Linked DNA regions of Mucilaginibacter gracilis. The protein of the gene in region 1 binds, or shares a complex with, the protein of each later gene. Links are inferred from orthologs where the notes say so. Each region holds a gene or a part of one and is shown on either strand. Other genes may lie near its edges.

Region 1 (13,637 bases):
GGTTACATCTTTAAATATAATGCCAGGCTTTGGAAAATCGTGAACATCGCGGATGGCAGCTTTAATTTTTTGTTCTATCATTTGAATTTTAAATAGGGCGCAATTTTACGCAAAATTTCATCATCGAGAAGAGCAATATCGTGTAAATCGGTTATCGATTGGTAATTACCATGTTGCTTCCGGTATTCAACAATGGCGTTCATTTGTTTAAAGTTGAGATAGGGGAACCGGCGCAGATCGTCAACCACAACGTGATTGATGTCAATTTTAACGATCTTTTTAGGGTTAACGGTTATTTGTTTGGCCAGTTGATTGTATTTTGCCGAATCGATACCGTATACTTCTTTCAATTGCCCTTTATAAGCAAAGCCGCCCAATTGCCTTCGATAACTTACAATGCGCGCCGCAAAGGATGGCCCTATCCCTCTTAGCTGGGTTAAATGAGCCGAATCGGCTGTATTGATCTCTATAATTATATCGCCTTTTTTAGCAAAGGTTTCGCCTGCTGGTAAATCAATATAGGCTTCGATGCGGGTATAGTCATCGGCAGTAATGGTGTACATTTTTTTTACATCGGCACGGGTATAAAAATGCCCACCCTTGGCTTCGTAGTTTTTGATGCCATTTATTTGGTGTTGGCTTAGGCCTAGCTTTTTCCATTGTTCATCGGCCAAACCATTGGGGTTAAATTTGAACAGAATGGGATGAGGGTCTTTTTTATCGTCATCGCTATTAAAAACGGAAGTGCCGTTTGGATTGCCGCCTTTGGCAGATTTGAGCTGGGCCAGGGCCTTTTTAAAACCTGTTACATCCATTGGTTTATCCTGATGGAAATAGGGTAATATAAAAGGTATAACAAGCACCAATGCAATAATGAGCATTAGTACTACCATACCGTTCCATTCTTTTTTAGTTATTGCAAAGTAATTTTTAAAAGCGCGTATCATTAGGGCAATTAGGTAGGTAAATTATGAATATTTTTGCAATACCTTTAAAAACATAATGAAGATAATTACCAGAGAAGAATTTGCAAAAGCTACCAAGATAGATAAACTGCATATGCCCGGCCTTGCGGCATTGTTAATGGAGATTATGAAGATAAACCAGGTTAACAATTTATTTGCGCAGGCACAGCCCAAACAAGGCCCTGATTTTGTGGATGCTATTTTAGAAGGCTGTGGTATTGATATTGAATTTGATGAGGCCGATTTAAAAAACATACCTACCAACGGTGCCTTTATTGCCATAGCAAACCACCCTTACGGCGGCATTGAGGGCATGGTACTGCTTAAAATACTTTGCATGGTAAGGCCCGACGCTAAGCTGATGGCCAACTTTTTGCTTAAAAAGATACCTAACCTGAGTGATTATTTTATAGCGGTTAACCCTTTTGAGAATGTTGAACATTCATCAAGCATAAGCGGAATAAAGAATACCCTTGAATTATTGAACGGCGGTACACCTATCGGGATATTTCCGGCTGGTGAGGTATCAACCTACCAGTTTGAGGCCCACCAGGTAACCGATAGGCTTTGGCACCCGGTGGTGGGTAAAATTATATCGCGCGCCAATGTGCCGGTGGTGCCCATTTACTTCCACGGCAATAATGGTTTGCTGTTTAATTTATTGAGTTTAATTCATCCAACACTGCGCACGGCCAAGCTACCATCGGAGTTGTTTAACAAGCATGGGCATACCATAAAACTGCGCATTGGTAAACCTATTGATGTTACCGATATTAAACGTTACGGTAATAATACTACCCGCCTGCTCAACTTTTTACGCGCCAAAACCTATGCGCTGGGCGCCGGCTTAGATGAACAGAAAAGGATTTTTAAACCACGCAGTTTGTTTAAAATTAAAAAGCGGCCAAAAGCCATTGCACTCGCTATCAACACAGGGGTTTTGGAGGCCGAGGTTAGCGCATTGCATGATGAATACCTGGTTTGGACCGAAAAAAATTATCAGGTTTTTATATCGCCTACATCGGCCATACCTCATGTTATACTCGAGATTGGCCGCCTGCGCGAAATTACCTTTAGGGAGGTTGGCGAAGGCAGCAACAAAAGCATCGACCTGGATGAATACGATATTTACTACCACCACTTGTTTATCTGGGACACCAAAGCTAAACTGATTGTTGGGGCGTACCGAATTGGTATGGGCGATGAGATTTTTTACAGTATGGGCAAACGCGGCTTTTATACAGCCGAATTATTCAAAATAAAAAGTCAGTTTACCCCGGTATTAAAAAAGAGCCTCGAACTGGGCCGCTCGTTTATCCGGAAGGAATATCAGCAAAAACCGCTTCCTTTATTTTTGTTGTGGAAAGGCATTTTAAAATACCTGATAGATAAGCCTCGTTACCGTTACCTTATTGGCCCGGTTAGCATTAGCAACAGCTTTTCGCAGTTCAGCAAATCGCTCATTGTTGATTACATTAACCGTAACCACTTTGATTATGAGATGGCCGAATATGTAAAGCCCCGCAAAAAATTCAAGGTTGATTTTTCGAGCATTGATACTGATGTGCTGCTACAGGGTGATGAAACCTTTAAAAGCTTGGATGCCTTAATATCCGAAATAGAAACGCGCCACATGAAGGTACCTGTGCTGCTGCGCCAGTACATAGCTCTGAACGGCAAGATTATCTGCTTCAACATTGACCCCAAATTTGCGGATTGCCTGGACGGTTTTTTGGTACTGGACCTGGAAAAAGTGCCGCACGAAATGCTGGAAAAGCTGGGGAAAAACTTGTAAGGGGAAGAGGCAAGAAGCGAGAATCAGGAATCAAGATATGGGAGAAACGGAAGTCAGATCTGTCAGAAGACTGAAGCCGGAAGTTGGAAGTTGGAAATCACTAAACCGGCGAAGATCAAAGCACCTTGATTCCTGTTATTAAGGTTTGCTGTGCGGATTATTAACCTGAGTTCGATTAATCAGAAAGCAAGAATTTGATTAGATCGATTTTGTTGGTAGGATATGGAAGGTTTTTTAGGGAGAAATGAGTATGCGATCAATCCAGATACGATATTAACGATAAAGTTGGTAAAGGATCGGTGTCTTGAATGTTCGATCTGGCAGATGTTTTTGAGTTCATCATTAACAGTCTCTATGACCGATCTCTTGCGGAGCATGATTTTGTCGTTCATGGTCATCAGGCTGTTTTTCATATTGTTACGGATATTGGTTATGAGGTGTATATCACCAACAAACAATATTTTGGTCAGTTTTTCTGATATATAGCCTTTGTCGGCAAACAGTTTGCCAAAAACGGCTTTCAGGAAAGCTTCGTTTTTAAGTGGTTCCCGGTCATCTACGTTGGCCTGTGTAATAGCGAAGTTGAGTATTTCACCCTTGTCGCTAAGGACGATATGGAGCTTAAAGCCATAAAACCAGCCCATGGTTGATTTGCCTACTTCGGCAATGCCTTTAAATACCTTATTTCTTTTAATCCGTTTGGTATGGCATACCCTTATCGGTGTAGAATCAACGAACGAAATACCAGTACATAAGCCTAAACAACAGGTTTTGAGAAAGATAGACATAGGCATGAGGACACTTTGGCTAAGTTCTACAAAGCGATTGTAGGATACGGTGTTAGGAAATTCACGCTGCATGTGCCTTTGCAGATAGAAGATATAGAAGTGTTTAAAACAGCGAAAGCCGCTTAAATGAAAAAGCATACAAATGGATATGATCTCGCTTTTAGACATGGTTGGAGGACGTTTAGATGGCTTTCCTAACAGGAATGGTTGGGTAGTGGCATCAAAGTCCTTGCAAAACCCGTCAACAATACAAAAAATATCAGTAATTTTATCGTAGTCAATCATCTGGAAATGTATTTAAATATTTGAATGTCAGATACTTAAATATACTTACATTTCCTTTGATTGACAAATATTATCTCATTTATTAATCGAACTCAGGTTATTAGGTATGTGGCGTTATTTTTGTTTGTAAAAAACATTGCGGCAGCATCGGGTTTCAAAACAATGGGCATAAAAAAACCCGGTTCAACAATATGTTGAACCGGGTTTTTCTTTTTTTTGAGTTGTTACGTTGCCTATTAGAAGGTGTAACGCACTCCCAATTGCATTTGGTAACGCGATTGGAACAAATCAACTTGATAAGGTGTTCCCGGATCGGTCCAGGTGTAGGTTGGGTTTGTTGTAGATACGTTTGCAAACGATGGTGTAACTTTTTGTGCTAAACCCACACTAGCTGTTGAATTGAAAGTGTTTGATGAGAAGTAATAATGTCCCCAATCTTTGTTCAACAGGTTGGTTAAGTTAATAATATCGTAAGTAATGGTGATAACTTGTTTGTGTTTAGCACCTACGTTAAAATCCTGAGTGAAACGGAAATCAAGATCAGTATTCCACGGTGTGCGGGCAGCGTTACGCTCGGTGAATTGACCGCGGCGTGAGCTTAAATATGGGTTGCTGTTGATGTATTGATCGAATGCAGCAGCTTGTGTTTCTTCGGCTAATGAAGGACTGTTTGGAGTAGTGCTGAACAAATTGATAGTTTCGCCTACTTTAGGTATGTAAGCAACGTTAACTTGTTGACCGGTGCCATCAATTGCCTTGTTGTAGAAACCATAAGTATATGGATTACCCGATTGCGCACTCAGGAAGAAAGTAAAGTTTGATACCAGGCTTTTATCTTTTCCGTAAGCTAACCTGTAATTAACCGTTGAAACGATGCGGTGACGGATATCAAAGTTAGAGTAAGCAGCTTGTGGGTTATTTGGATTAGCTGCCTGGTTTAACTGCCAGTTGGATTCCATTGAGTTACGGATACCGTTGGTAACATCTTTAGATTGGCCGTAGGTATAGGCCACGTTAGCATCTAAACCGAAAGGGAATGATTTAGCAGCCTGACCAGTAATGCTGTAACGGTAACCTTGGTTAGTGTTTGATAACTCGTAAGCGTTGGTAAAGTTAGATGAAACCTTTTGGTTAACAAATATAGGCTGTATGTGGTTAACATCGTAAGGATAGTAGGCAACTTTATCTACAGTATTAACTTGTTGAAATTTTAAATCGCGGATAACATCGGTATAAATACCTTCTAATGTAAATTTCCACTGATCGGGAGTTTTAACATCAAAAGCTAAGTTTGTTCTCCAAACTTTTGGCATTTTAAAGTTATTGTCAATTAAGTCAACCTGTGTAGCACCTGTAGATGTAGTGTTGATAGGCTGACCGATGAGAGATGTATTAGTACCTGCTGTAGCAGCAGTATAAACCTGACCCTGAACAAACCCTAACCTACCATTTGCCGAAGAACCTAACAATTGATTTGGCGTATATGTGGAGTATCCTGTTGATGTATCATAAGCACCAAAAGTTTTACCATTGTTATAGAACGCATAACCAAACCATGCAAATGGAACACGACCTGTAAAGGTACCTGTACCGCCGCGTATTATTACACTTTGATCGCCATTTGGATCGTAGTTAAAAGATATACGTGGATTGATCTGCACATCATTTAAATAATTGTTTTTGATATCTGCAGGCTTAGTATATGTAAAAGTATTACCGTAGTTAACATCAACTGCTGCACTGGTTGTTCTATCTGCCAATGGTTGCTTGGTTGGTACACCGGCATAATCTAAGCGAATACCTGCTGTGATTTTTAAATTATCAGAAGCTTGTATCTCATCCTGAGCGTAAGCGCTTAGCAAGTTAACATTAAATTTGGCCGAAGGGTTAGCCAAAATGGTAGCACGGTCGTTAGCCGAATAATCGGTATAGTAATAATTTGTCCTCACACGCGATGGACCGAAAGTAGCACCGTTAAGACCGGTAAATTTATCAATACTTCCAAAAGCAATACGGCCATTCCAGGAGTTTACAAAATTATATGTAATATCGTAAAACTCGTTGTGGGTACCAAATGTAAAGGTATTTATGCCTTTTGTTACGGTTAAGTTATCGGTAAACTCCATTACTTTTTGGTGCATATCAAAAATAGAGGCTTCACGGTCGGTACCCATAAAAATGGTAGTTCCCGGGGTGCGGCCTGTAATTTCAAGTTGCGGTAATGAAGGATCAGAATTAGGATCGCGGTAATCGTGAACATTTGAATAACCAAGTAACAAGTTGTTGTTTACGTTATTTGATAACCTTGATTTTAACTCGGCAACAAACGATGTTGAATTGTTATGCGAAGTATAGTCAATACCACTAAAGCGGAAGTTAGCGTTATCGCGCTCTAAGTTAGTAGCTGTTGAGGTAATAGTGTTGTTACGTAAAGTTAACTGGTTTTTATCGTTAATATTCCAATCTAAACGGTTAAAATACTTGTTTGAGTTTGAGTAGATGGAAGTATTATCGTAAGTACCTGGGTCGATGCCGTTTGGATGTGCAGCATCGGTTGTGTAAGCTTTAAATGCCGCTGTAAGGTCTTTAGCATCCTGTAAAGAAAGGATAGCTGCCGAACCGGAAGTACCTGCGCCGCTGATAACAGGATCGCGGCGGCGCGAAATTTCTTCGTTGGTAAAGAAGAACAATTTGTCTTTTATAATAGGAAAACCTAAACGGAAACCGGTGTTATAATCATGAAAATCGTTTGGTTCTTTAGCACCGTCGCCACCAACATTGGCTGGAGCGTTGTTTGGGCCAACCATAAAAGCACCACGACCATAACCGTAAACCGAACCGGTAACTGTGTTTGTACCGCTACGGGTTACCGCGTTAATGCTACCACCTAATACGTTACCAATTTTAATATCAAAAGGGGCAACAAATACCTGTACATCCTGAATAGCATCTAATGATACCGGGCTTGTACGTGTACTGCTACCTACCGAACCGCTTTGGTTAGTTTGGCCACCTAATGAAGGGCTAAAACCAATAGCATCGTTATTAATAGCACCATCAAGCGTTATGTTATTATAACGAAAGTTGGTACCTTGAAAAGAGTTGTTTGCGCTTTGCGGTGTGATGCGGGTAACATCCTGCAAGCTGCGGTTGATAGATGGCAACCTGCGAATTTGGGCCTGGCTAACATTGGTACCTGCGCCGTTTTTGGTTGGCGTACCGGTAATATTAACTGCTTTTAACTCGGTTGAAGCATCTGTTAGTTTAAAGTTGAAAGTTACACCGCCCAAAGTAAGGGTAATGTTTGTACGCTCTTCTTTTTTAAAGCCGATAAAGCTGGCGCTGATGGTGTATGGGCCACCCGGGTTAACGTTAGGGATAGAGTAACGTCCGTCGGCATTACTTTGGGTACCGTATTTGGTGCCTGTGCTGGTATTTACAGCTACAATAGATGCGCCAGGGATTGTTTGACCTTTTTGATCGACAATTTTACCACTGATTATTGCACTGGTAATTTGCGCATTTGCCACGCCCGTTATACCGAGTATTACGAGTGTTAAGGCTAATAGGTAAAGTTTTTTCATTGTGCTTGATTTTGTATATTGATTTGAGCACAAAGGTTGCCCTGGCACATTAAGTATATGTTAATGCAACATTATTTTTAGAGGAAATTGACCGCTATGTTTTAATGTAATTTCAACCTATTTTTAACATTGATTTAACATTGACTAAGGAGTTGAGAATGGGAAGACTAAAGTCGGAATTAGAGAGTTGGGAGTCAACAAGGTAAAGCCGAAGGGAAGGGTTAGGCACGGGAAGCAAGTTAGCAAATTAAAAATATCCCAAATTAAACGTCCGAAATTGAAAATCGATCAATACTTAATTTTTAGTTTAAGCAGGACAAAATGCAGCAGCCATATTGGGCCGATGAGCAAAAACTTAATATCATCAAAAAATGAAGGTTTTTTGCCTTCTATTTTATGGCCGATGAACTGCCCCACCCAAGAAAGCGCAAAAACAACCAAACATGATTGCCATAGCATAGGGCCACCCGCATGCTGCCAGTTTTCTAACCCGATTATAAAATAACTAAAGATAAAGATTAGCAACAACATACAGTAGGATAACACAGGCGACAAACGGTAATAGTAGTAAATAGAAAAAGCGATGAGGAACGACGCCCAATTAACAAACCCATTGTACCTGCCCAAAAAGCCGATGTGCGGAAATGGAATTGACCATACCAAACCCAGCAAGCTGAATACAATAAGCGGTACGCATACCCAATGAATTAACTCGTTGCTGTGGTTTTGATGGCTGTCGGCGTATTTGTTAAAATAAACATCAACCTGGCGAACAGACCCTGCAACCTCCCCAAGGGGGAGGCTTTTGGATGCTGATTTATTTTTTTTTGTATTTGCCATATTAAAAAGACCTCTCCTTTTGGAGAGGGTTATACGAGGCTGTTACTTAGCAAACGCTACCGACCTGGTTTCGCGGATAACGGTAACCTTGATCTGGCCGGGATAGGTCATTTCGGTTTGAATGCGGTTTGAAATATCGGCAGCCAATATTTCCGACTGGGCATCGCTTATTTTTTCGCTTTCTACAACAACGCGCAACTCGCGGCCGGCTTGTATAGCAAAGGTTTTTTCGACACCCGGGTACGACAGTGCCAGTTCTTCGAGCTCTTTTAAACGTTTAATGTAGCTTTCAACAACTTCGCGGCGTGCGCCAGGGCGTGCGCCCGATATGGCATCGCAAGCTTGAATGATGGGCGATATCATGCTCGTCATTTCCACTTCATCGTGGTGGGCACCAATGGCGTTGCAAACTTCGGGGTGTTCTTTATATTTCTCGGCCAGTTGCATACCTAAAATAGCGTGTGGCAATTCGGGGTTATCATCAGGCACCTTGCCTATATCGTGCAGTAAGCCTGCGCGTTTGGCCAATTTAACATTAAGGCCCAATTCGGCAGCCATAGTGGCGCAAAAGTTAGCAACCTCGCGCGAGTGCTGCAACAAATTTTGCCCGTATGATGAGCGGTAACGCATACGGCCAACCATACGTATCAGTTCGGGGTGCAGGCCGTGAATGCCTAAATCAATCACGGTACGCTCGCCTATTTCAACAATTTCTTCTTCAATTTGCTTTTTGGTTTTGGCAACCACCTCTTCAATACGTGCCGGGTGTATGCGCCCGTCGGTAACTAAGCGGTGCATGGCTAAACGGGCAATTTCGCGCCTAACGGGGTCAAAACCGGATAGGATGATAGCTTCCGGAGTATCATCAACAATGATCTCGATACCGGTAGCGGCTTCCAGCGCACGGATGTTGCGGCCTTCGCGGCCAATAATACGGCCCTTTACCTCGTCGTTATCAATATTGAAGATGGATACCGTGTTTTCGATAGCACTTTCGGTAGCGGTACGTTGGATAGTTTGGATAACTATCTTTTTAGCTTCCTTGGTAGCGGTTAACTTAGCTTCGTCAACAATATCCTTAATCTGCATCATGGCTTTGGTACGGGCCTCTTCGCGCAGGTTATCAACCAATTGGTTTTTGGCTTCTTCGGCAGATAGGCCAGCTATGTTTTCTAACTGTTGTACGTGCTGATTTTTTAACAACTCAACCTCTTCCTGCTTTTTAATGGCAATATCGGTTTGTTTTTCCAGGTTTTTCTTCACGTTTTCCACTTCCTGATCGCGGCGATTAGCATTTTCGAGCTTTTGGTTTAACGATTGCTCCTTTTGCTTTAAACTATTTTCGCGCTGGTTAATGGCGTTGTTTTTAGAGTTTACTTCCTGCTCATGCTCGGCTTTCATTTGCAAAAACTTTTCTTTTGCTTCAAGCAGGCGGTTCTTCTTTAATATGTCGGCATCGTTTTCAGCTTCCTTCAGTATTTTTTTTACCTTAGACTGTGCTGCTATTTCCTGATCTTTAAAGAGTTTTCTGAGTAAAAAACGGCCGATAGGAACGCCAGTAACAACGCCCACTAAAAGCCCGATAATTAAATATAATATGTTCATGATATAATTGGTATGAAATAAAAAAACCGCAACTAAATTTTAAGCCTCATGTATTACTAAACTTCGATAATGTTTTGAAAGCCGGATCATCGTTAAATCATGACGAAATAACGTACATCCTCACCTGCCTTCGCTGATATTGAAGTGTTAAGTTTATAAATAGTGAAACTTAAAAATTTAACTGCGGCTAAATTTTTAATATGCTTTGTATGTGTAAAGAACGTTATTACTTTGAGAAAAACTCCGTTAACAAACTATCCAACTGGTAAACCCGCTCTGCCACCTCTACATCCTCTACTCCTACCCTCTTTTCGGCCTTTAAAGCCGCTGTAGCGTAGTGTAGCACACACATCGATAGCAGGTCTTGCTTATCCTTAACTGCGTAATTTTCCTGGTATTCTTTTACCCGGTCGTTAATCAGTTTAGCAGCTCTGCGTATTATCTCTTCCTCTTCCATGTTTACCTTTAAAGGGTAAACTCTGTCAGCAATATTTATTTTTATGGAGATTTCTCCCATTGAGCATTTTCACTTTTTTGTATTACTTTTTAAGCAATACAATACACTTATCTATTTCCCGCACAAATTCGTTAATTTTTTGCTTGATGTCAAGGGTTTTCTCATTTGTTTCTGAAAACGACTTGGCAAGCTTCAATACACGAAGCTTCTCATCAAACTCTTTATTCTTTTCTCTACTTGCCGTTAGGGCCACTTTTAACGATTGATTTTCTAACCTCATCAAATCGTTTTCTTCCTGTAAAGCACTGCAAAGCTCAATTAACCTCTCTGTTTTGTCTATAACTTTATCAAGGTGTTCAGCTAATGCAGCCATTTTTATTCGTTATTGTGTTATTATATTGTAAGTTACCGGGTTGTTTATGTTGATATGTGACAAATACTGGTGCGGATCAATACTTAATAACCTAATAACAGCTAACTCAATAACCAGCTACAAATATCAGATAAATTTAACAACATATTAACTTAATAACAAATAACTAATAAAACCTTGTTATTTACGGATTTCGGCACCGGCTTCTTTACCAAAATTGTAAATGAGCTTTTGCATAACGGCATCAATAGTTTTATCGGTAAGTGTTTTTTCTTCGTCTTGTATCACAAAGCTCAACGCGTACGATTTTTTACCCTCCGGCAATTTATCGCCCTGGTAAACATCAAACACGTTAACGCCCTTTAACAGTTTGCGCTCGGTTTTTTGGGCAATGGTTTTCAATTGCTCAAAAGATACAGCCTGATCGATCAGCATCGACAAATCGCGCCTAACGGCCGGGAATTTGGATACTTCCTGGTAAACAATTTTATTTTTTTTAACCAGGTTAAGCAATACATCAAAGTTAAAGTCGGCATAAAAAACCTCTTTATCTATATCGGCTTTTTTTAGTGCCGCTTTGCTTACCGCGCCAAAGCTAACCAGGGTTTTATTGCCACGGTTGTATTTTAAGCCGTAAGCAAAATTGACATCGGCGGTATCTTCAATGGTAAAATCGTTAACGTTTAAGCGTTCCATCAAACCGTCAACAATGGCTTTGAGGTTATAAAACGTTGCCGCTGTTGTTTTGGCATTCCAGTTTTCGTTTTGCTTTGCGCCGATTAAAAATATAGCGAAGCGAGAGTTTTCTACATACTTCTCTTCGCGCAAGTTGTAAGTTTTGCCAAACTCGTAAAATTTAAGGTCGGCATTGCGGCGGTTTTGGTTATAGGCCACGGCTTCCAGGCCCGAATAAAGCAGGGTTTGGCGCATAATGTCCAGATCACTGCTCAGGGGGTTCAATATCTTAACAGCCTCGTCGATATTTTCGGCATAGGCCGATTTGGTGAGCGAGTTTGATAAGATTTCGTTAAAGCCGTTGGCACTTAACAAGTCTGATATGGTATTTTGTACGGTATCCTTATCGGGCCTGCCCGATGTATTGAGCGATGCCCGTATTTGTGTAGGTATCTCGATGTTGTTATAGCCGTAAATGCGCAATATCTCTTCAATTACGTCCACATCGCGGGTAACATCTACGCGGTATGGCGGCACTTTAAGCGAAAGACCTTCGGCGGTTTCGCCGGTTATTTGTATATCTAAAGCGGCAACAATAGCTTTAATTTCGCCGTGAGGGATTTGCTTGCCTATCAGCCTGTCAACATGCTCGTAGCTCAGTTCAACCTCAAAGGGGGCAACTGGTGCGGGGTAAAAATCGGATATTTGGGACGAGATACTACCGCCCGCTACTTCTTTAATAAGCAGCGCAGCATATTTTAAGGCAAACACCGTTATGTCCGGATCGGTACCACGTTCAAAACGGAACGAAGCATCGGTTTTTAGGCCAAACCTTTTTGATGTTTTACGTACCGATACGGGGTTAAAATAAGCACTCTCTAAAAATATGTTTTTAGTGGCTTCACTTACGCCCGATTTAGCACCGCCAAATACGCCAGCTATACACATTGGCTCTTCGGCATTGCAGATCATCAGGTCATCAGCCGAGAGTTTGCGGTCGGCATCGTCAAGCGTTTTAAAGGTAACGCCTTCCAGGCCTGTTTTAACTACAACCTTGCCGCCTGTAATAGCGTCGGCATCAAAAGCGTGCATGGGTTGGCCCAGGCCATGTAATACATAGTTGGTAACATCAACAATGTTATTGATAGACCGTATGCCAATTACGGCCAGTTTTTCTTTAAGCCATTTAGGCGATTCGGTTACGTGAATACCCGAAATGGTTAAGCCCGAATAACGCGGTGCTGCTGCGGCATTTTCTACCTCAACCGGGATGGTTAAACTTTGGTTATCAACCTTAAATGCGCTTACATCCGGTTTAATAATTTCTATTTTTAAAAACGCGGCAATATCCCTTGCGGTGCCTAAATGCGAAGCCGCATCGGCACGGTTTGGCGTTAGGCCAATTTCGTACAGGTAATCGTCGGTTACTTTAAAATAATCTTTGGCTAACGAGCCTACCTCGGCATCGGCGGCAAGCTCCATAATACCCTCGTGCGATTCGCCCAGGCCAACCTCATCTTCGGCACATATCATGCCCTGGCTTTCTTCGCCGCGTATTTTCGATTTGTTAATTTTAAATGGTTCGCCTTTTAGCGGGTGCACGGTAGTGCCTACCGTTGCTACCACTACTTTTTGACCGGCAGCTACATTGGCAGCACCGCAAACTATCTGTAAATCCTCGCCACTGCCTACATCTACCTTGGTAATGCGCAGCCTATCGGCATTGGGGTGCTGGCCGCACTCTTTTACAAAACCGATAACCAAGCCTTCCAGGCCGCCGGGAATGGCCTGCACTTTTTCGAGGCTTTCTACCTCCAAACCTATCGCCGTTAAAATACGCGATAGTTCGTCGGGAGTTTTATCTGTTTGTATGAATTGCTTTAACCAGTTATACGAGATTTTCATGCTTGCAAAAAAATGAACCGCAAAGATACAATTTAAGCAGAAAGCTTAAAGGCTAAAGCTAAAAGGTTTTTAAAATCGGGAAATCGGTTACTCAATCTGCACACGGTTTCATTTGCACATTTAAAGTATTCCCTCGTCGCCAAAGCTAAAATAGGCTTTGTCGGTTATAATGAGATGGTCGAATATAACGATGTCCAGCAACCGGGCACCTGCAATGAGGCGTTTGGTTAGATTCAAATCATCGACACTTGGTTTTAGTGAGCCCGACGGATGGTTATGGGCCAAGATGACGGATGCTGCATGTTTTTCTAATGCTACCTGGAAAATAATCTTCGGGTCGGCAATGGTGGCGGCCATACCGCCTT
Region 2 (16,225 bases), 3.4 Mb from region 1 along the record:
GAAGTTGAAATTATTGCCTTACGGGATAATTTAAGCGGACTAACCTGCTGGGGCACTTTTACATAATAACCGGTACCATCGTAAATGCGTTTACGCGGGTGTTGTTTGCAGGCATCTGAGCAGCAACCCTCTAACGCTTCGCCGCAGGCATCGCATTGAGTAAAATGCTCATTACACTCGGGGTTGGCACAGTTTATCATTTTGGCAGTAGTGGTGCCGCAATTGTAACAGGTAGAAATTATTACGGGGTTAACCGCATTAACATCAACAGTTAGGCGGTTATCAAACACGTAACATTTGCCCTCAAAATCTTCGCCGCCGGCTTCTTTGCCGTATTTTATAATGCCGCCGTGCAATTGGTAAACATCGGTAAAACCTTCGTGCAGTAGCAGGGCCGATGCTTTTTCGCACTTAATGCCTCCCGTGCAATAAGTTATTATTTTTTTATCCTTGTATTGGGCAAGCTCATTTATTTTGGATGGGAAATCGCGAAAATTCTCAATATCCAGAGTAACGGCATTTTTAAACCTGCCAACCGAATGCTCGTAGTTTGAGCGTACATCAAGCACCACAACATCATCCCTGTCTTTCATGGCCAAAAAATCTTTGGCTTCCAGGTGAATACCTGTTTTTTGTTCGGGATTGATGATATTAGGATCGCGCAGGCCGGAGTGAACAATTTCGGATTTGTAGCGCACATGCATTTTTACAAATGAAGGCTCTGCAACATCGTCAACTTTAAAATCAATACCCGCAAAACGCGGGTCGGCGTGTAGCGTATCCATGTAAACGTGGCATGCTTCGGCTTCGCCGGATACTGTGCCGTTTAAACCTTCGTTGGCTACAATAATGCGCCCAACCAAATTTAATGATTTACAAAATTTTAGATGATCGGCAGCAAATTGCTCCCCGTCGGCTATTGTTGAATAACAATAATAGAGTAGTGTTTTATACTTTTTCATGATGGCATTGATACTGCTGCAAACAGCGTTTAATGAGCAACAAAGGTAAGTATTTTAGGTGAAAGGTTATAATGAAGTGAAAGGTTGAAAGGTAAAAGGTAACAATAGCATTTCCATGCAAAATCGCACAGTCACCGTTCGGTTACGATACACTTGTGGATTTTTGATTGTGTTCAACATTCACATTATTAATCACTTGCATAATTGGCATTATAATTTATATACTTTTAAACGTTATTACCTTTTCAAAATGAAATTTAAAAACAACCTGCTCATAATTTCCCTGCTTGCCATATCAATCAATTCTTTTTCGCAGCAGCTTACATCAGACAGCGCTTATAACCAGGCGCAAATAGCCCGTAACGATGCCCGTAAACTTTGGAAAAAGCCAGGCGCTACTAAGGAAGAAGTTACGCAGGCGGCTGAAATATTGAATAGCGCTATTGATTATTTGAATAGTGCGCCAGTTAGAGAGCTTTCGCAGGGCAACCTCTTTTTGAACGCCCGCAAGCAAGATGTTTATGCAGATATGGCAAGGGCTTACGCCATTGCCGGGATGAATGAGCAAGCACTAACTGCGCTCGAAAAAAGATGCGGAGAGGGTGCGTTTTACGGTATAGATGAATTAGAAAAGGATACTATTTACAAGAGTTTAAGGACGAATGCTCGTTTTGTAAAAGTATTGGCTGTATTAAAGAACAGAATGCTGTTGTGGAAAGACAATTCACTGAAAACAGCATACAACGCGAATTTGTCATACGAGGAAAAAGTAGCAGGGTTGTCGCTGCTATGGTCTAACGCAAAATATAATTTTGCAAACTTTGACCATGCAGCAATCGATTGGGATAAAACCTATCTTGATTATTTATCGCTCATAAAATCAACAAAAAGCACCTCCGAGTATTATAGGGTTTTACAAACGTTTTATGCGAGGCTAAAAGATGGACATACTAATGTTTACCCTCCTAATGAGCTGGATAAGGATTTTTATTCAAGGCCACCTATTCGTACAGAGTTAATTGAAGGTCGTGTTTTTATTACCAAAGTATTTAGCGATAGTTTAAAAAACGCTGGTATAGTACCAGGATTGGAGATATTGAACATAAACAACATACCGGTGCTATCATATGCTAAAGAAGAAGTGGAGCCATATCAAAGTAGTTCGACCCCGCAGGATCTCGTCATACGCGAATTTTCATATGGCTTATTATTAGGTCCGGAAAAAACTCCGGTTACGTTAGTACTTAAAAACGCAAAAGGGCTTGTATTTACTAAAGCACTGGGCAGGGGTAAGTACCGCGATGCTGTATCGGCGCAAGGCATTGAATACAAAGAATTTGGCAACATTGGCTATTTAACGGTTAACAATTTTGAAGATGAAAAAATAATGACGCGCTTTGATTCGCTTTACACGCGAATAATAAAAACAAAGGGGCTTATCATCGATATAAGGAATAACGGCGGCGGCGACAGCTATATTGGTTACCATATTATAGCTTCTTTAGTAAATAAACCATTTAAATCGTCTGCAGCGCGCATCCCCAGGTATATTTCATTACCGGGTGTAAGCAGCCAATGGAGTTTTAGCAGCGCAGGTGATATTGACCCTAACGGCAAACAGTACTACGATAAGCCAGTAGTGGTACTGATTGGCGCGCGAACTTTTTCTGCGGCGGAGGATTTTACCGTAGCGTTTGATTATATTAAACGCGGTAAACTGATAGGCCAAGCTACGGGTGGCAGTACCGGGCAGCCAATCAGTTTTAATTTACCAGGCGGCGGCTCTGCAAGGGTTTGTGGTAAACATGACACTTATCCAGACGGTAAAGAGTTTGTGGGTATAGGGATACAACCTGATATTATCGTTGATAAAACAATAAAAGATATAATGGCAGGTAAAGACGCCGAACTTCAAAAAGCGTTAGAAGTGCTTAATAAATAAAGACGAAGTTTACAACCTCCCCACTTTTGGACAATACAAGGTTGAAAGGCTTTAACACATTTATCCTTTCAACCTTTATCCTTTCAACCTTTCACCTTCCCCCACAACCTATATCCCAAAATACAATTTAATTCCCTGGTCAATATGGCCGCGGCGGTACACAAAGCCATAGTCTATCCTGAAAAAGAAACGTTGCACGCCAACGTAAATTTCGCCGTAATTGGGTGTATTTTTTTGGGTTAAAAAGTTACCGCCTATAATTTCTTCCAGTTTTAGTTTGCGTAAGCCCGCTATGTTGTTAAACAAATAGCCGGCAAAATTATGCTCGTAATGGGCTTCTAAAAACGAAGATTGGCTATAGGTGTAATATGGCAAAAAGTGAAACTGACTAATGCCCGGTGTAAAAGTAATACCCTGGTTGCCTTTAAACCACTTATAATCGGGGTAGCTTAGGGCATTGCTGTTAAAAAAATTACCGGCAGTTACCTGGAATGCCGAAAAACCATAAATGCCAAGGTTGATATGATCGTGATAAATTTGTACGTCGGCATAATCGTAATCTACATCCGAGCTAAAAATACCCTTGATGCCTTTACGGTAATTCACCTTTATTTTGGGATATTTTGACTGATCGTAAACACGACCGCCTGGCGTTGTCGTATATTCCTCATCAAAAGTGTAAGTACCCGATAGCTTTAGCGTAAGCGCATCATTCTCCTCAAAAAGCAAGGGCGCATTTACAGCCGTTATAAAAGGATTGTTTGAGTTAAACTCCTTATCGGGAAAACTGCGCACAGTTCGGCTTGATTGATTTTGGAGAGCCGTGCGGCGTGCATATTCCAGGTTACCGTCTAACAATAATCCGCGTGCAACTTCGCGTTGTGTGCCAGCCATTAAAAATTTAGAGCGGTAAAGTTTTAAATCGTTCGATTTAAAATACAAGGCATTAAAACTATTTAAAAAAGGCCCCACTGTACCTTCGTTATTAAGATCTAATATCCCGGTACCAACCTTTCCGTAAAATGCCCCCTCGTGTTCGGGGTCGTACCGGTAATTGAAGCCCGTGTTAAGGCTCACTATTTTGTTATCAAAGCCATATCTCAATTCGGGCGATATGGTGTAGGCCTTGCCCACATCCATTGATTTGGTATAGGTGGGTTTTAAATCAACCACCCAGCCTTCAATGGGGTTATACTGCACTACATCATAAAGCGGGTTTACGGTAATAACCTCATTTTTGTGCCTGTGTTTAACGGTATCGCCAAAAAACACATAACTAAGGGGGCTAAACTTATTGTTGGCCCGCTCTGCCGAATCCAGATAAGCAGGTTTGCTATGTGCGGCCACAAGGCTATCCTTTAAATTATAGATGCGCTGTTCATCAAAGGTTAGCGGAACGGGCCGGTTTTGGCTCCAGTATACCGAATCTCTTTTCACCGTAATATCGGCAATACGCATAGTTTCGCCATTAAAAAAATGGGGCGGAAATTTGGTGTCGAGGTTATAATTGCTAAACGTGCCTAAAATATAACCGTTGTACCTAAACCCTAAAACGTTGCCACTATAGGTAAATGATACGGATGAAGGCTGCCACTTATCGGCACTAACGGGCAGGTATTGCTGGTTAATATTAAGGGTATCAACAAAATTAAGGTTTGATTTACCTGTTACGTATAAATGGGCGGCGTAAATGCGCCAGTCGTTTTCAACAATGTAAATATTACCTTTAAAAACAGGTTCGCGGTCGTCAATGGGCGTAACTTGTATTTTGTTTACAACTTTGCCGTTCTCGGTGGTGCTGCCAAGCAGTTTATAGGTATAATATTTTAAAGCGTCGTCGGCTATGGGCGATATAAAGCCGCGCTGGTTAAGACCCTCAATATCAAGCATGTTTTTATAAAAATTAACCTGGAGGTTAGCGGCGCGGTCGAAGTTAAAGGCATTGTAATTACCTGTAGCTTTTGACGATACCATTACCTCTTTATAATTACCGGGCTGCTCAAAATTAAAGTGCGAGGCCGATTCGGACATGTAAAGTATGCTTTTGGCACTCAGGTTTAATTGCAATTGGCGGGCCACTCCACGGGATAACATACCTTTTGGCGCGCTAATTAATTTTTGCGTACCGCGGATATAAACATCGCACGAATAAGCGTTTATTTCTTTCAAATAATAATCGCGTTTTTTAATAGCATTCCGAATAATATCAAACGCGGCATCCTCGGTAACCGGTGGAGTGTTTTGCTTTGGCTGATAGTCTTCGTAAACCAGGGTAACGTTGTGCGTGTTGTAATTGCCGGTTACTTCAACCTCATCGGTTTGTTGCTTAAAACCCACAAAACGGTAATTAATAACGTATTTACCCGGTTTAAGCTTTAGGCTATAGTAACCGTTTGGGTTGGCACTGGTACCCTGCGTAGTGCCGTTAATATAAACAGAAGTAAATGCTGCTGCATTGCCCTGGCTATCGGTAACCCTTCCGGCTAAAACGGACTGACCAAAAACCGGCTTTGCTAATATTACGGCAAAAAAAACTATTAAACTTTTAATCATAAAATATTATTAAAGTGTAAAGCGGTTTAGGGTTAAAAAAGTTTTATGTCGTCAATATAATTATTTTGGAGCCCAAATGCGTTAAACTAAATGGTAGCTATTGTGTAATTTTGCAGCCTATAAAAACTGATATTCATGTATAAAACTTTGCAGCCAATATTACAGCAGGAATTGGCCGAAATTGAAAAAGCCGGATTATATAAACGCGAACGCATCATCACATCGCCACAAGGTGCTGATATTGAAGTGGTAGGCGGGCAACAGGTAATTAATTTTTGTGCAAACAACTACCTGGGCCTTTCGTCGCACCCAAAAGTGATTGCGGCGGCCAAGGAAGCTATTGATTCGCACGGTTACGGTATGTCGTCGGTGAGGTTTATTTGTGGTACGCAGGACATACATAAACAACTGGAAAAAAAGATTTCGGACTTTTTGGGTACCGAAGACACCATTTTATATGCTGCCGCATTTGATGCCAATGGCGGTGTATTTGAGCCGTTGTTTAACGAACAGGATGCTATTATATCCGACGAGTTAAACCATGCATCTATAATAGACGGTGTGCGCCTTTGCAAAGCACAGCGTTACCGCTACAAACATGATAACATGGCCGACCTGGAAGAGAAATTACAGGCTGCCACGCAATTAAGGCACCGCATTATTGTAACCGATGGCGCCTTTAGTATGGACGGCACCATTGCCCAACTGGATAAAATTTGCGCCCTGGCCGAAAAATATAACGCCCTGGTGATGATTGACGAGAGCCACTGCTCGGGCTTTATGGGTAAAACCGGCCGCGGCACGCACGAGCATTGCGGCGTAATGGATAAAATAGATATTATTACCGGCACGCTGGGTAAAGCTTTGGGCGGAGCATCGGGCGGGTTTACATCGGGCAGGCAAGAAATTATTGATATGCTGAGGCAACGCTCCAGGCCATATTTGTTCTCGAACACACTCGCACCATCAATTACAGGTGCATCCATAGCGGTGATTGATATGTTGAGCGAAACCACCCAACTGCGCGATAAACTGGAAAGTAACACACAATACTTTCGCAAGGCCATTACCGAGGCGGGTTTTGATATTAAACCCGGCGTACACCCTATTGTACCCGTAATGCTTTACGACGCCAAATTAGCGCAAGAATTTGCTGCTAAAATGTTAACCGAAGGCATTTACGTAATTGGCTTTTACTACCCGGTAGTACCACAGGGTAAGGCACGCATACGTGTACAAATATCGGCCGCGCACAATAAAGAACATTTAGATAAGGCAATTGCGGCCTTTACTAAAGTGGGTAAAGAGTTGGGAGTTATTAAATAATTTATATTTGTATCGTATTTGACCATGATGTCATTTCGACGGGAGGAAAAATCTTTTACGCGCGACTACCGCACGTTCTGAACAAAGCAGAAGATTTGCCACTATCGTTTGCAATGACAATATGATTGAATAAGCGTTATGAAGAAAACGAGATTAGTAATAAACTTGGAACCTGATGAAATTGTTAAGGCAAAAAAACATGCCAAAGCTAAGGGCATTAGTGTATCTAAATTAGTTGAAGACTATTTAATTAGTATGATCAATTCAGATCGCGATTTCGATTACACAACGGTTGATACCAATGCTCTAAAACCAAACGAATAAAAAGAATTATTACAACTGATGCAAGATAAAATAAACCAATACACTGCCGATATAAAAGCTTTTGTTACCGCCAAGGCCGACGAACTGGAAGCATTCCGTATCAAATATTTGGGTACCAAGGGCCTGGTTAAAGATTTGTTTGAAGAATTTAAAACCGTTGGCCCCGAAGAAAAACGCACCTTTGGCAAGGTATTGAACGAGTTTAAACAACTTGCCGAAGCCAAATACAATGAGCTTAAAGAAACGCAAGATTCGGGACCCAAAACTCAGGACTTAAAATTTGACCTTACCTTGCCAGGTGAGGGTTTGGCTGTAGGCTCGCGCCACCCGCTATCGTTAATCCGTATTGAGATTATCGATATTTTTAAGCGGCTGGGCTTCGTTGTGGCCGAAGGACCGGAGATTGAAGACGACTGGCACAATTTTTCGGCCCTCAATTTCCCCGAAGAACACCCTGCGCGGGATATGCAGGATACCTTTTTTATAAAAAAGAACGCCGGGCGCGATGATATTGCGCTACGCACGCACACATCATCGGTACAGGTGCGCATGATGGAGAATGGTAAGCCGCCGTTTAGGGCCATTATGCCGGGCCGGGTATATCGCAACGAAGCCATATCTGCCCGTGCGCATTGCTTTTTTCACCAGGTTGAGGGCTTATATGTTGACGAAAATGTATCGTTTTCCGATTTAAAACAAACCCTCTATCATTTTGTGCAGGAGCTTTATGGCGATGGTACGCAGGTGCGTTTCCGCCCCTCGTACTTCCCGTTTACCGAGCCGTCTGCCGAGATGGATATATCATGCACCATATGCAAGGGCGCTGGTTGCAACATGTGCAAGCACAGCGGCTGGGTTGAAATATTGGGCTGCGGCATGGTTGACCCTAACGTATTAGAAAATTGCGGTATCGACAGTAAAAAATACAGCGGCTTTGCTTTTGGTATGGGTATTGAGCGTATTGCAAACTTAAAATATGTGATACGTGATTTGCGTTTATTTTCGGAAAACGACGTGCGCTTTTTAAATCAGTTTAAAACGGAAGTGATTTAAAAAAAACCAACAGGTATATTTAAACGTAATAACAAGGTGATGAAGAGGTTTTTAACTGCAATACTTTTAAGTTTAGTGTGTTTTAGCTGCGGCAAAACCGATTCGAGTTACGTGCCCAATGTAGCGGTTAACTTTAGCGCACCGCTAACCGACCCTCGTTTAAGCAAACTAACGGCATCTGGCGGGGCGGTATTAATTAGCGGCTACGGGGTTTGCGGCCTTGTATTGTATCGCAGCGCGAGTGCAGGCTATGTTGCCTACGACCGTTGCAGCAGCTATGAACCCGAAAAACGGTGTGCGGTTACACTTGATAGCCCCACCCTTACCGTAACCGACCCATGCAGCGGTGGCAAATTTTCGTTAGAGGATGGCTCGCCGGTAAAGGCACCGGCTACACGATCGTTAAAATCATATTCGGTAACTGTGCGCGGCGGCGAAATAGCCGTTCAAAATTAGGCCACAAAAAAATATATAATACCATTAAAAAATCGCATACCGTAAATGTGAGTAATAATGAGATATTTGTATCCAACTAAAAATGGAAGTTGATAAAATAAAAGAAAGTATTAAACGCGCCGCGCAAGATTTGTTTCGCAAATTTGGATACCACAAAACCAGCGTTAACGAAATTGCCAAACGTGCTAAAATTGCCAAGGCCACTATTTACAAATATTTTGAAAGTAAGGAGGATGTTTTGCACGCCCTGCTTATGGATTATATTAAGGTTAGTGTTAACGAAATAATACATAACTACAACAATGATATGGATGAGGAAACCCATTTAACAAACCTCATCATGAAAACCAGCCGCCTCTCCTATACGGTTTGTAATGAGTTTATTGGTTGGGATTTTATCCGCGAAAGTACTAACTCGCAGGATTTTTTAAAGAGCCTAAGTAACGAACTGGAAGAACTACTGATAAGCTCGTTTACCAAAGTAAGCGATTTCCGCAAGGATGAAACTTATCCGCAACGACTGCGTTTCCTCATCAAATCAAGCAAAAGCATCGTGTTTAGTTTTGCCTTTACCTCGGTAAGCGATTCGGACGTGCGTAAAAACTTTGTTTCTTTTCAGAAAGAAATATTGCCTTATTTGGTTAAGGCAGCTATAAAAGAGTAGCGAAATAAGAGCCAAGAATCAAGAGCCAAGAGTCAGGATAGGATGCTGTTTAGTTAGGGGATTCAAATATATGCCATCTGCCTAAATAGATAAGCCCCTATGCGCATGCTATAGGTATACCACCTAACCAAAGGCTGTACATATCCATAATGTTTTCTTGTTTATAACCTACCGATGGATGGGGCTGCCTGTTAACTAAACAAAATTGATACAGATTTAAGAAAGCACGTCTCAAATTGCTGATTGCTGTTTAACAATCAGCCCATCCTATTGATACTTTTAAATCCCGCACATTTTATTATTTTTGGTATAAAATTAAACTTATGTTTCCTTTTATTGGCGAGGGCGGCGGTTATTATTATTACATTATTGTGGGTCTGCAAATTTTTTGCGGTTACCATGCGTATCAGCGTGGTAATTTACAGCGTTGGATATGGCTCATTGTTTTTTTGCCGGTTATTGGCTCGGCTATTTACCTTTTTAGCGAGGTATTTTCGGGCCAGAGGATGCGCGGCCCTAAAATAGATGTTGGAGCCATTATTAACCCCGGCGCCAAAATAAAAAAACTTGAAGACGACCTTCGCTTTACCGATACCTTTGCCAACCGCATTAAACTGGCCGACGCCTACCTGGCATCCGGCCAAACCGATAAAGCTGTTGAACTATACGAAACCAGCTTAACCGGCACCTTTGCCGATAATGAACATGCTTTATCGCAATTGATGACAGGCTATTATAACCAAAACCGGTATGAAGACGCTATTGCGATAGCAAATAAAATAAACCGATCGCAAAAGTTTCCAAAATCAAAGGCGCACATGCTTTACGCTATGGCACTGGAAAACACCGGACAAACTGAATTAGCCGAAAAAGAGTTTAAAGCCATGAAAGGTCGTTATTCGTGCTTTGAGCAGCGCTACCAATATGGCTTATTTTTAAAACGCGCTGCCCGGTATGATGATGCCCACCGCATTTTTACCGAAATAATTGACGAAGTGCCACACCTTGGGCCGATAGAAAAAAAGACGGGCCGCGAATGGTTTGGCAAATCCAGGGAACAACTTAAGGCCATTGCTAACGAAAGTGTTAACAAGTAAACATATTTTTTCGCCATATTATAATGCTTTTATATTATTTTACAATTTTATAATTCTGTAAAATATTTCTTTCTCTATAATTAATTTTCTATATTTACACATCCTCCATTAGATAATTGGGCTATTTTTAAACCATCCCCTGATCCAGGTATACTACACAGCTTCTACATTACAATGTTTTGATTGTTTTTTTTGAGTCAAGAAACCTTTTTTTAATGCGCCGTACTATTTAAACAATTATCACATTCATAAATGGATAAAAAAAAACACCCGAACGAGCTACAAACTGTTAATATAAACCAGCTTTTTCAAGAGCGGGAAAGGGAAAGCCACGCCGCAGAATTAATTGCCGCCAACAAAGAACTTGCGTTTCAGAACAAGGAAAAAGAAAAGCGAGCCGCCGAATTAATAATAGCCAATAAAGAGCTTGCCTTCCAAAATAACGAGAAAGAGCACCGCGCCGCCGAATTGCTGATAGCAAATAAAGAACTTGCTTTTCAAAACAACGAAAAAGAGAAGCGGGCCGCCGAATTAATTATTGCCAATAAAGAGCTTGCCTTCCAAAATCAGGAGAAAGAAAAGCGTGCTGCCGAATTAATTATTGCCAATTTAGAGCTGGCTTTTCAAAATGAAGAAAAGGAAAAAAGAGCGCGGGAGTTAATAATTGCCAATAACGAACTTAAAAAAGCCGAAGACGATATCCGCAAGTTTAATGAGCAGTTAGAGCAAAAGGTAATTGAGCGCACAGCCCAACTGGAAGCAGTAAATAAAGAATTGGGCGCATTTTCGTACTCGGTATCTCACGATTTAAGAGCCCCCATAAGAGCCATTAACGGTTATGCCCAAATTTTAGAGGAGGATTATTTAGATAAGTTGGATGCCGACGGTATGGCCGTTTTGCACGCCATCCGCAATAACTCCAAACGGATGGGGCAATTGATAGATGATTTGCTGGCGTTTTCAAAATTAGGCCGTAAAGAGGTAGCATTTTCGGATATTAATATGAATAACATAGTTAAAACTATAAAGGATGAGTTTTTAGCCGACGATGTAAACAAAAGACTGGAATTTAATATAGCCGAAATTCCGCCTGCAAAGGGCGATCAATCCCTTATTAAACAGGTATGGATCAATTTAATATCCAACGCTATTAAATATTCAAAAAACAAATCAAATGCTTGTATAGCAATAGGTGCTTACACGCAGGGCGATGATGTTGTTTATTATGTTAAAGATAATGGCGCCGGGTTTGACATGCAATACTACGATAAGCTTTTTGGGGTTTTTCAACGCCTTCACTCGCAGGAAGAGTTTGAGGGCACCGGTATTGGCCTGGCTATGGTACAAAAAATTGTAAACAGGCACAACGGAACAATTTGGGCCGAATCGAAACTAAACCAAGAAACCACCTTTTTTTTTAGCTTACCCGGCATTTACGCTGTTAAATTTTGAAATATGAGCTTTGATGACGTTGAAATTTTATTTGCCGAAGATAGCCTTGACGATGCTATGCTAACTATGCGCGCACTTAAAAAAAGTGGTTTTGCCAACACAGTACACCACGTTAAAGATGGTGCCGAAGCACTCAATTTTATTTATGGTAAAGGTGAATACGCCGGGCGCGACCTAAAAAAACACCCTAAACTGATATTGCTGGATTTAAAGATGCCTAAAATATCGGGCCTGGAAGTGCTGGAAAAAATAAAATCAGACCCGGAATTTAAATCTATTCCGATAGTGATACTCACCTCCTCTAAAGAAGACCCCGACATACAAAAATGTTATGCCCTGGGTGCCAACAGCTATATAGCAAAGCCCGTAGAAAGTGATAACTTTTTTGAGGCCATAAAGGGAATTGGACTGTATTGGATAATATTAAGCCAACTGCCCGATTAAGCAAATTTATGCATATTGACTTGATTGATAACATATAAACTCGAAACCTCTAAAAAATTTAAACTATGAAAGCCGAAACTATTAAAATATTAATTTTAGAAGATAACCAAAGCGATGCCGACCTGCTTGAACGCGAACTAAAAAAAAACGGATTAAATTTCACATCGTTGATTGTGGAAACACGTGCGTTGTTTGAAGAGGCTTTGAAAGATTTTGAGCCGGATATTATATTATCTGATTATTCCCTGCCGTCTTTTGACGGATTTGCAGCTTTTATCATCACTCAAAGCGTTTTGCCCGATGTTCCGTTTATTGTTGTTTCGGGCATGCTTGGCGAGGAAAGAGCTGTTGAACTGATAAAAAGCGGCATTACCGATTATGTTTTGAAGGACAAGCTATTTTCGTTAACTCCCAAAATAGAACGCGCCTTAAAAGAAGCCTTAGAGCGAAGAAAGAAAAAAATTGCCGACCAGGAACTTATTATACAACACGAAAAACTGTTGGAAATTGCGTTTCTGCAATCGCACCAGGTTAGGGTGCCAGTGGCCCACATCATAGGTTTATTTGGCCTTTTTGATTTTGAAGACCCATCTGCAGCCATTAATGGCGAAATTTTTAATATGCTAAAAAGCAGCGTTGAGGCGCTGGACAGAACAGTTATTGAAATATTACAAAAAACAAGCGAAATTAATTATCCGCGAAAGCAGGCTTAATTATTGTAATAACACATTTCTTAAAAAATAATAACACAAAATTTTCATTGCTTCTTGCAAATATCAATAATTAGTAATTACTTTGGTAATCAAAGTACTTTTAGATGGAAAATCAAAATATTGAAGATGAATTAGTATCCATCCGCAGCCTGATGGAGCGGTCGTCAAAGTTTATTTCGCTTAGCGGGCTTAGTGGCATTATGGCGGGTATTTACGCGCTCATAGGTTCGGCACTGGCCTACCATACGGTTTATAGCCGTACGGGCTTTTTCAGTTCGCGAGATTTTGTTGTGGCCGATATTGATACCCATTTAAATACTTTAATACACCTGTTAATTATAGCGGCAGCGGTTTTATTGTTATCGGTATGTACAGGTATATTTTTGAGCGTAAAAAAAGCTAAAAGAAAAGGGCAGTCTGTTTGGACAACCACTACCCGTTCGCTCCTCTTCCATTCGGCTATACCCCTTGTAACGGGTGGTTTATTTATGATGATATTAATGAACCGCGGTTATTATATGATTGTTGCCCCGGCCTCATTAATTTTTTACGGACTTGCCGTAATTTCGGGCAGTCATTATACCTTTACCGATGTTAAATACCTGGGCATACTCCAAATTATTTTGGGTTTAATAGCTGCCCTTTATCCCGGTTACGGATTAATATTTTGGGCTTTGGGTTTTGGCGTACTGCACATTGTATATGGCAGCATTATGTACTTTAAATACGACCGGTGAAAATACCTTTTGATAAATTAGATAAGGCCTTTGAAAACAGGCTGCGGCTGCAAATTATGAGCGTACTGGTTGCAAACGAACGGTACGACTTTAACTCGCTTAAAGATTTGCTTGATATTACCGATGGCAACCTGGCATCGCACTTAAAGGGTTTGGAAAAGGAAGAATACATTACCGTGAACAAATCGTTTTTAGGGCGCAAACCCAACACCACCTACCAGGCCACCGAGAAAGGCCGCAAAGCCTTTATGGAACATTTAGATGCGCTTGAAAAATTAATTAAACAACAAAAGATGAAGTAATTTTTTTTATCTGATTACTCTGAAATACAAAGTACTTTTAAATAAACTAAACACAATTTTTATGATACAAGAAATACAAAACGAAAAGCCAAACTATTGGGCAAAAGATTCGGTAATAGTAAAATTATCTGTTATAGCCGCGCTTATTCTGCTGCTGCTGATACCATCGCAATGGATACAAAGCCTTATCAGCGAACGCGAAAAAACGCAGGATGAGGTACTGAATGACGTATCCGACAAATGGTCGGGCAGCCAGTTGATACAGGGGCCGGTGTTGGTTATACCTTATCAAAAAGAAGTGAGGGTACTGGATAGCAACAAGAAAGAAATTGTAAGGCGAGAAACCCAAACCCTTTATGTGCTGCCGCAAAACATGCAAATAAAGGCCAACATCAATACCGATACTTTGCACCGCGGCTTGTTTAGGGCGGTTGTTTACAACTCAAAAATATGGGTACAAGGCAATTTTGGTAAGCCGGAACTGGAAAAAGCCGGCATTGACCCTGCCGCTGTTAACTATGATAAAGTGAGGCTGATTTTTAGTGTGTCGGACTTGAAGGGTTTAAAAAGCAACCCCGTTATACAGCTTAACAATCAAAAACTAAACGTTGAGCCAACTTTTAACGGCAAAAGCCCTTTTGACGACGGCTTGCAGGTGAGTTTTACTTTGCCTAAAGACCAGGAGATTACCTTTAGTTTTAGCCTCGACTTAAAAGGCAGCAACGAACTCAATTTTATGCATACCGCCAAAACAACCGATGTTGAGGTTACAAGCAATTGGGTAACCCCAAGTTTTGATGGCCGTTACCTGCCCGATACCCGCGCGGTTACCAAAAGCGGCTTTAACGCCAAGTGGCGCATGCTTTACTACAACAGGCCCTTCCCACAGCAGTGGATTAACGATGATAGTGTGCTAAAGAACGATAAAGCGACTGACAATGCAACCTTTGGCGTAAAACTGCGCCTGCCGGTTGACCAATATCAAAAAACTATACGCACTACCAAGTACTCAACCCTTATTATTTTACTCACGTTTGTATCGCTGTTTTTTACCGAATTGATACGTAAACAACGCGTGCATGTTTTTAACTACATCCTGATAGGTGCGGCTATGGTTATTTACTATACTCTTTTGCTATCGTTTTCGGAACAGGTGGGTTATAATGTGGCATACCTAATTGCATCGGTGGCAACTATAACTTTAATATCGCTATTTACATCATCGTTGCTTCAAAACAGACAAATGGCTTTGCTGTTCGGTTTTATACTAACCACATTTTATGGCTTTACGTTTATCATTATACAGCTCGAAGATTTATCCTTAATGATAGGCAGCATTTTGCTATTCATCATTATAACATTGTTAATGTACTTTAGTCGGAAGATAAACTGGGAAAAACAATAAGTGTAAAAGATGATCGGAGGTGAAAAGCCTTTCCGATCATCTTTGTATTTATCTACAAAAACCATAAAACCAATTTGGTTTTTAGTATATAAATTACTATGTTAGCATAATAAAATAATACAACGCACAATGAGCCGCGAGTTACAGGAATTTTCTATTATGGTAGATGTGTACTTTGAACCGGCAGAGCAAATTGAACAGGAAGAAAGCCTTTGGGACCAAATTCTTGTTCTATTTATCTGATGGCCAAGCTTTACACCTTTTAATAAGCCCCGCGGCAGGGCCTGCGCTATTTTGCGCCTTAACTTAGCATATTTCATTTTTCAGATTAACTTTGCAGTTTATGGGGAGAAGAACTGCATTTACTAAAAAGGTTATAGAGAACGTTACCATTATTGATATTGCCGATGAAGGTAAGGGCATTGGCAAGGCCGATGAACTGGTACTTTTTGTTGAAAAGGCTATCCCCGGCGATGTGGTGGATGTTGACATTTACAAAAAGAAAAAGAACTTTGCCGAAGGCAAAATTGAAAAACTAATTACACCATCGCAATACCGCACCGAAGCATTTTGCGAACATTTTGGCGTGTGCGGTGGTTGCAAATGGCAGCACATGGAGTACGAGGCGCAATTGCTTTACAAGCAAAAATCGGTAACGGATTCGCTGCAACGCCTGGCTAAAATTGAATTGCATGGCATGGTTCCTATTTTACCGTCAGCCCAAACGGTTTATTACCGCAACAAGCTTGAGTATACCTTTAGCAACAAACGCTGGCTTTATGATGGCGAAAACCG

Evidence for each region.
Region 2: the proteins of pheT (region 1) and pheS are in contact, whole or in part, in a crystal structure (PDB 6P24), measured with the Escherichia coli proteins. The link is inferred for Mucilaginibacter gracilis from one-to-one orthologs.

The regions. Positions count from the first base shown.
Region 1 is NZ_RBKU01000001.1:2,711,547-2,725,183, reverse strand. The notes cover bases 10,573-13,637. They hold pheT (phenylalanine--tRNA ligase subunit beta), read right to left. Parts: upstream 13,273-13,637; coding sequence 10,873-13,272; downstream 10,573-10,872. Other genes in these bases: radC (RadC family protein), read right to left, coding at 13,393-13,637; BDD43_RS11665 (hypothetical protein), read right to left, coding at 10,573-10,692. Outside these bases: BDD43_RS11705 (adenine phosphoribosyltransferase), read right to left, coding at 1-81; BDD43_RS11700 (ComEA family DNA-binding protein), read right to left, coding at 78-947; BDD43_RS11695 (lysophospholipid acyltransferase family protein), read left to right, coding at 1,003-2,760; BDD43_RS11690 (IS982 family transposase), read right to left, coding at 2,940-3,833; BDD43_RS11685 (TonB-dependent receptor), read right to left, coding at 4,070-7,417; BDD43_RS11680 (Mpo1 family 2-hydroxy fatty acid dioxygenase), read right to left, coding at 7,706-8,257; rny (ribonuclease Y), read right to left, coding at 8,300-9,862; BDD43_RS11670 (cell division protein ZapA), read right to left, coding at 10,089-10,379; more of BDD43_RS11665, read right to left, coding at 10,402-10,572.
Region 2 is NZ_RBKU01000001.1:6,137,105-6,153,329, forward strand. Bases 6,374-9,142 are described here. They hold pheS (phenylalanine--tRNA ligase subunit alpha), read left to right. Parts: upstream 6,374-7,125; coding sequence 7,126-8,160; downstream 8,161-9,142. Other genes in these bases: kbl (glycine C-acetyltransferase), read left to right, coding at 6,374-6,783; BDD43_RS27405 (DUF6364 family protein), read left to right, coding at 6,922-7,107; BDD43_RS27415 (Rieske (2Fe-2S) protein), read left to right, coding at 8,200-8,616; BDD43_RS27420 (TetR/AcrR family transcriptional regulator), read left to right, coding at 8,699-9,142. In the rest of the region: oxygen-dependent tRNA uridine(34) hydroxylase TrhO, read right to left, coding at 1-962; BDD43_RS27390 (S41 family peptidase), read left to right, coding at 1,213-2,904; BDD43_RS27395 (DUF5686 family protein), read right to left, coding at 3,013-5,457; more of kbl, read left to right, coding at 5,593-6,373; more of BDD43_RS27420, read left to right, coding at 9,143-9,280; BDD43_RS27425 (tetratricopeptide repeat protein), read left to right, coding at 9,604-10,377; BDD43_RS27430 (sensor histidine kinase), read left to right, coding at 10,630-11,829; BDD43_RS27435 (response regulator), read left to right, coding at 11,833-12,273; BDD43_RS27440 (response regulator), read left to right, coding at 12,339-12,986; BDD43_RS27445 (hypothetical protein), read left to right, coding at 13,091-13,723; BDD43_RS27450 (winged helix-turn-helix domain-containing protein), read left to right, coding at 13,720-14,025; cell envelope integrity protein CreD, read left to right, coding at 14,087-15,430; 23S rRNA (uracil(1939)-C(5))-methyltransferase RlmD, read left to right, coding at 15,774-16,225.